3 regions of the Micromonospora sp. NPDC047756 genome follow, and region 1 is predicted to be linked to each of the others. Evidence: riboswitches for the same ligand, from Rfam matches in the RefSeq annotation. Region 1 holds a riboswitch; each other region holds the start of a gene.
The links. Region 1 has a riboswitch for S-adenosylmethionine ahead of ACZ6NZ_RS11290 (ABC transporter substrate-binding protein). Riboswitches for the same ligand answer to the same signal wherever they lie in the genome.
Positions count from the first base shown of each region.

Region 2: another riboswitch for S-adenosylmethionine. It lies ahead of thrC (threonine synthase); the one in region 1 lies ahead of ACZ6NZ_RS11290 (ABC transporter substrate-binding protein).
Region 3: another riboswitch for S-adenosylmethionine. It lies ahead of ACZ6NZ_RS15415 (aminotransferase class V-fold PLP-dependent enzyme); the one in region 1 lies ahead of ACZ6NZ_RS11290 (ABC transporter substrate-binding protein).

Region 1 covers NZ_JBVJGQ010000003.1:410,870-413,113, forward strand. The annotation lists gene ACZ6NZ_RS11285 (amino acid transporter) at 1-802, shown strand, start outside; SAM riboswitch class IV at 889-1,000, shown strand; gene ACZ6NZ_RS11290 (ABC transporter substrate-binding protein) at 1,274-2,134, shown strand; gene ACZ6NZ_RS11295 (amino acid ABC transporter permease) at 2,174-2,244, shown strand, end outside.
Region 2 covers NZ_JBVJGQ010000004.1:495,682-497,925, reverse strand. The annotation lists gene ACZ6NZ_RS15500 (DMT family transporter) at 27-989, shown strand; SAM riboswitch class I at 1,058-1,193, shown strand; gene thrC (threonine synthase) at 1,204-2,244, shown strand, end outside.
Region 3 covers NZ_JBVJGQ010000004.1:474,257-476,500, forward strand. The annotation lists gene ACZ6NZ_RS15410 (PrsW family intramembrane metalloprotease) at 1-1,188, opposite strand, end outside; SAM riboswitch class IV at 1,212-1,332, shown strand; gene ACZ6NZ_RS15415 (aminotransferase class V-fold PLP-dependent enzyme) at 1,379-2,244, shown strand, end outside.

The sequences.
Region 1 (2,244 bases):
GGTCTTCACCGCCGTGGCGTTTCTGATCACGATCGTCTTCGAGGCCAGCGTGGACGCGCAGGGCGGCGCGTACGCCACCGGGGTCCTGGTGTTGATCACCTCGGCCGCGACGGCGGTGACGCTCGCTGCGCGCCGGCAGCGTCAGCGCGGCCGCACCATCGCCTTCGGCGTCATCACGTTGATCTTCGTCTACACCACCGTGGCGAACGTGGTGGAACGCCCGGACGGTGTGAAGATCGCGGCCTGTTTCATCGGCGGGATCATCCTGGTGTCGGTGCTGTCCCGGCTGATGCGGGCCTACGAGCTGCGCGTCGACCACGTCGAGCTGGACCACACCGCGACGCGGATGATCGACGAACGCGCCGGACGACGGATCCGCCTCGTCGCGCACGAACCCGACCGGCGCGACGAGGCGGAGTACCGCGCCAAGCTGGCGCAGACCATGGCGGACAACGACTTTCCCGACGACAGCGACGTCATCTTCGTCGAGGTCACGGTCACCGACCCGTCCGACTTCGAGACCGAGCTGCTGGTCCGCGGTGGGGTGGTCGACGGCCGTTTCCCGGTGCTCAGCCTGGCCAGCTCGTCGGTGCCCACCGCGCTCGCCGCCCTGTTGCTGGAGATCCGCGACCGCAGCCGTCGGCGCCCCCACATCTACTTCGAGTGGTCCGAGGGTGGCCCGACCCGCAACTTCCTGCGCTACCTGGCCTTCGGACAGGGCGCCATCGCCTCGGTGACCCGGGAGATCCTGCGCCGCCAGGAGCGCGACCCGCACCGTCGACCGCACGTCCATGCCGGCTGACCTGCGAGTTGACAGCCCATCGCGCACAGTGAGCGTGGTCATACCGACTGGACGATCCACCCGTTCCTGCTGCTAGCCTCGGCGCAGGTCATGAGCGCCAGCGCGAAGCCCCGGCTCGCTGGCCGGCAACCCTCCTCCGCGGTGGGGTGCCCCGGGTGAAGACCAGGCACCGGCAGGACGTCGGTGCAAGCGTGGCCTGGCACCCAGGTCAGCACAGACCCGGGAGAACCATGCGCATCCTCGGCACCACCGGACCGACCGACGTCGCGGACACCCGCACCGGTCGCCCCTCGCCCGTACTGATCCGGCGACGGCACCTGGACATGATGCGAATGTGCAGCGCCGCCTGTCGTCGCGGCACCGCGCTCTAGCACCACCTTCCCGAGCTCCTCTCCCACCGGTACGCCCATCGGGCGCGCCGTCGGTGGCGTACGTCCGTGCGCGCCGAGACACCACCCTTCGGAGACACCAGTGCGATTCCTTCCTGCCCTGACCCGCGCCGCCGCCCTGAGCGCGGTCACGATCCTCGCCGCCACCGCCCTCACCGCCTGCGGAGACGACGACTCCTCCGACGCCAACCCGTACGGCCTGGCCCAGTCGGGCGTGCTGCGCGCCGGAACGCTGACCGACGCGCCGCCGAACGTGTACCTCGAGGACGGCAAGTTCACCGGCTTCGACAACGACCTGCTCACCGCCGTGGCCGGCAAGCTCTCCCTCAAGGTCGAGTTCGTCGGCACCGACTTCTCCGCGCTGCTCAGCCAGGTCAACAACCGTAAGTTCGACGTGGGCAGCTCCTCGATCACCATCACCGAGGCCCGCAAGAAGACCGTCGACTTCGGCAACGGCTACGACTTCGGCTACTTCGGCCTGGACGTCCCGGCCGGCTCGCCGATCACCGGCTTCGACCAGCTCGCCGGCAAGCGGGTCGTGGTGGTGCAGGGCACCGTCCAGGACGACTACGCCACCGGCAAGCAGCTCAACCCGGTGCGGGTGCCGGACTACAACGGCGCGATCAACCAGCTCAAGGCGGGCACCGCCGACGCCTGGATCGCCCCGGCGGAGATCGGCGAGAAGTCGGCCGCCGACAGCAAGGGCAAGATCACCGTGGCGGCCAAGCAGCTCAGCCCGGCACCGACCGCGTACGCGGTGGCCAAGGGCAACGACAAGCTGCGCGAGGCGCTCAACAAGGCGCTCGACGAGGTCATCGCCGACGGCACCTGGAACCGGTTGCAGGCCCAGTACTACCCGGGCCGGCCGATCCCGGCGGACTTCGCCCCGGGCAGCGGCGCGGTCAAGGTCGCGCCGTCGGCGTCCGCGTCGGCCGCGTCCTGAGCCGGTGACGAGCGAGCGGGGCGGTAGGAGGAGCAACCGATGGATCCGTTGACCACCCTGTGGGAGACCTTCTTCGACGCCGACGCGATGCGCGAGGCGCTGCCCGAGAT
Region 2 (2,244 bases), on a different contig from region 1:
ACGATACTCGAACATTGGAGTTGCCGATGCGATCCCGCGCCACCGCGTACCCACTGGTCGCCGTGCTGGGCTGGGGCGTGATGTTCCCGATCCTGGCCAGCGCGCTTCACCGGGTCGACCCGCTCAACCTGACCACCGCGCGCTACCTGCTGGCCGCCGTCGTCCTGGTCGCCATCCTGCTGCTGCGCGAGGGCGTCGGCGCGCTGGGTCACGGCGGCCGGGCGCTGGAGGTGGTGGTGCTCGGAGTGGTCGGCTTCGCGGGCTTCAACCTGCTCACCAACCTGGCGCTGGAACACGCCGCCCCGCAGCAGATCTCCCTCTTCGTGGCCACCACCCCGGTGATCACCCAGCTGGTCCGCTGGGCTCGCGACGGCGTACGCCCGAAGCCGCTCCTGCTGGCACTCTCCCTGGTGGCGCTCCTCGGCGTCGGTCTGGTGATCACGCGCGGGAGCCTGGCCGGGCTCGGCCAGTTCGGCCTGGGTGGGCTCATGATGATCGGCGCGGTGCTGGGTTGGGGCATCTACACCCACGGTGCCAGCCGGTTCGGCGAGTGGTCGCCGCTGCGCTTCACCACACTGACCGCGCTCGCCGGCACGGCCGCCATGCTCGTCCTGAGCGTCGGCGCCGACGCCGTCGGCTGGCAGCACGCGCCGGCCGCCGCCGACCTCGTGGCGGTCGCTCCGCAACTGTCGTACGCCGTGCTGGTGGGTGCCGTGATCGCGGTCCTGGCCTGGAACACCGGCGTGCAGCGACTCGGCGCCGCCAACGCCGCGCTGTTCATGAACCTGGTTCCGGTGACGACGTTCGCGGTGCAGATCGCCCGCGGCTACCGCCCGGAGCCCGTCGAACTGGTCGGGGCCGCCATCACGATCGCCGCCCTGATCGCCGCGAACCTCGCCGCCCGGCCCCGGGCCGCGGCGCTGCCCCAGACGAGCGCGGTGACGGACCCGATCGCGGTGACCGACCCCGTCGCGGTCAGTTTCCGCTGACCCAATACCTGGGATCAGTGGTAGCAGCGGCCGACAGCGTTGTCCTAGACTCGACGGCACAACTGAATACCTCATCCAGAGGGGCTGAGGGATACGGCCCGACGACGCCCCGGCAACCACCCCGCGCGCTCACCGCTGAGCGACCCGCGGGGCAGGTGCCAATTCCGTCCCCGCCGCACCGTGCGATGCGGGGAAAGATGAGAGGACCCTCGACATGACGTCGACGCTCGTCGCCTCCGGCATCGACACCGCTGCCAGCCCCGCCCGCGCCCTGGTCTGCCGTGCCTGTTCGGCCCGCTACCCGCTCGCCGCCCAGCACGCCTGTTACGAGTGTTTCGGCCCGCTGGAGGTCGACTACGACACCGCCGCGCTGGCCACCGTCACCCGCGAGCAGATCGAGGCCGGCCCGAACAACATCTGGCGGTACGCCGCCCTGCTCCCCGCCGGACAGGACCCGGCCAGCCGGGTCACCCTCGACCCGGGCCTGACCCCACTGGTGGCGGCCCCGCACCTCGCCGCCGAGTTGGGCATCACCGCGCCGCTCTGGGTCAAGGACGACAGTGCCAACCCGACCCACTCGTTCAAGGACCGGGTCGTCTCGGTGGCGCTCACCGCCGCCAAGGCCCTCGGCTTCAGCCGGTTCGCCTGCGCGTCGACCGGCAACCTGGCCAACTCGGTGGCCGCCCACGCGGCCCGCGCCGGGGTGCCCTCGGTGGTCTTCATCCCCAGCGACCTGGAGCAGGGCAAGGTCATCACCACCGCCGTCTACGGCGGCGAACTGGTCGCCATCGACGGTTCGTACGACGATGTCAACCGGCTCTGCGGTGAGCTGGTGGAGACCGACGAGTTCGAGGACACGGCGTTCGTCAACGTGAACGTCCGGCCGTACTACGCGGAGGGCTCCAAGACGCTCGGCTACGAGGTGGCCGAGCAGCTCGGCTGGCGGATCCCGGCGCAGGTGGTCATCCCGATGGCCAGCGGCGAGCTGCTCACCAAGATTGACAAGGCGTTCTCCGAGCTGGTGGAGATCGGCCTGGTCGAGGCGCCCGCCGACGGCTGGAAGGTCTTCGGGGCGCAGTCCGCCGGCTGCAACCCGATCGCCGTCGCGCTGCACGGTGAGACCGACACGATCGTCCCGGTCAAGCCCACGGGCATCGCCAAGTCACTCAACATCGGCGACCCGGCAGCCGGCCTCTACGCCCTGGAGGCGGTCCGCCGCACCGGCGGCTGGATGGAGTACGTGGACGACGACGAG
Region 3 (2,244 bases), on a different contig from region 1:
GCCGCGCAGGGCCCCGTCGCGCAGCAGGGCCAGCCGGGTGGCGGCGGACTGGTAACCCCGCATCGCCCGTACCCCGGCGTCGCCGGCCACCCGTCGCGCCCAACTCCGGGCCGCGTGCCGCCGGCCGAGACTGCTCAGGGCGGCCACCTCGGGCGGGCTGAGCCAGCCGGCGCGTACGTAGTCGGGCAGGACCCGCTCGGTGAGCCGCCCCTCCCAGGCGCGCAGCCACAGCGCCAGTCCCACGGTGCCGAAGAAGACCGGCACCATGAGACCCAGGAAGCCGTACAGCATGATGATGGCCTCGCCGGTGGCCTGGGTCAGCGTGGGCAGCAGGTTCCACGTGCCGTGCAGCATCATCGCCAGCAGCAGACCGGCGATCGGCGCGAGCACCCGGATGCGCCGGTCCGCCGTCCGGGAGGCGATACCCAACCCCACACCGGTCATCGAGGTGAAGAGGGGGTGGGCGAACCCGAACAGCAGGATCCGCAGGATGAAGATCGCGATGACCTGCTGGATGCCGGTGGCCGGGCCGTACCGGTCGGCACCGGACGCGTAGCCCAACCCACCCAGGTAGAGGATGTTCTCCACCATCGCGAAGCCGACCGCGGCGAGCCCGCAGTAGACCAGGCCGTCGGTGATCCCCGACCACTCGCGGCGGCGGAACACCAGCAGCAGGATCGGGCCCAACGCCTTGGTCAGCTCTTCGATGAACGGTGCCACCAGCACCCCGGTGAGCGCCGACGGCAGGCCCCAGTCGTCGAAGCGGTTGGCCGCGAAGTCGTTCACGGTGAGCGAGGCGGCGGTGGAGACGAACGCCCCCCAGGCGAAACAGAAGATCAGATACTTCAACGGCTCCGGTTCGTAGCGGTCCAGCCAGAGGAAGCAACCGACCAGCACCGGCACCGGCAGAATGGCGGCGACCACCCCGATCAGCAGGGCCTGCACACCGAGCGACTGGCCGAGCGTGAAGACCATGAAGACCGCGCACGCCGCGATCAACAGCACCACCCCGGCCAGCACCAGGAACCGCCGCCAGCCCAGTCGGCGCAGCGGCATCCGCGGCGTCTTGCCCGTGGGCGGGCCGGCGGGCGCGGGCGGTGCGGCGGGCGCAGGCGGCAGCGGTGAACCGGGCGGGGTGTCGGCCATGCGGTCAGCGTAGCCATCCACCGCCGGCTGGTTCGGCCGCATCGGTAGCCGCTATGCTGCCGGCAGGTCACGAGCGCCAGCGTCAAGCCCCGGCTTGCTGGCCGGCAACCCTCGTCGAGTTCGCGGTGGGGTGCCCCGGGTGATGACCGGGCCCAGCCCGATCGGTGTGCTGGGCAAGCGCGGACCCCGTCCCGATGTCGCACCCGGGGTCCCTGACCCCGGAGGTTCCGGCGTGTCCGTCACTCTCGTCCCCTCGCTGCCCAGCCTGCCCACCGTGCCGTCCACGTCGCTCGACGTCCTCGGCGTGCCCGGCGAGATCAACCTGGACTACGCGGCCAGTGCGCCGTGCGCGCGGGCCGCCGCCGACGCGGTGGCCGAGCTGCTGCCCTGGTACGCCAGCGTGCATCGCGGAGCGGGAGCGCTGTCGCGGCGCTGCACCCTCGCGTACGAGCAGGCCCGGCAGACCATCGGCGACTTCTTCGGCGCTCGCGCCGACGATCATGTGATTTTCACCCGCAACACCACCGACGCGCTCAACCTGCTGGCACGGGCCGTGCCGGCCGGCACCACCGTGGTCACGTTCGCTGGCGAACACCACGCCAACCTGCTGCCCTGGCCGCGCGGGTCGGTGCGGCTGCCGGTGCCCAGCGACCCCGACGGGGCGGTTCGTGATCTCGCCGCCGCCCTCACCGAGCTGCGTCGGGGCAGCAGCCCGGCGTTGCCGGTGCTGGTCGCGGTGACCGGTGCGAGCAACGTGACCGGTGAGCGGTGGCCGGTCGCCGAGCTGGCGCGGGTGGCGCACCGGCACGGTGCTCGGATAGCGCTCGACGCCGCGCAGCTCGCCCCGCACGCCCCGGTCGATCTGCTGGCGCTGGACGTCGACTATCTGGCCGTGTCCGGCCACAAGCTGTACGCGCCGTTCGGCGCGGGCGTGCTGATCGGTCGCGCCGACTGGCTGGACGCCGCCCCGCCCTACCTGGCCGGCGGTGGCGCCACCAGCCACGTCGGGCCGGCCACCCACGACGTGACCTGGGCGACCGGCCCGGCCCGACACGAGGGCGGCACCCCGAACCTGCTCGGAGCGGTCGCGCTGGCGGC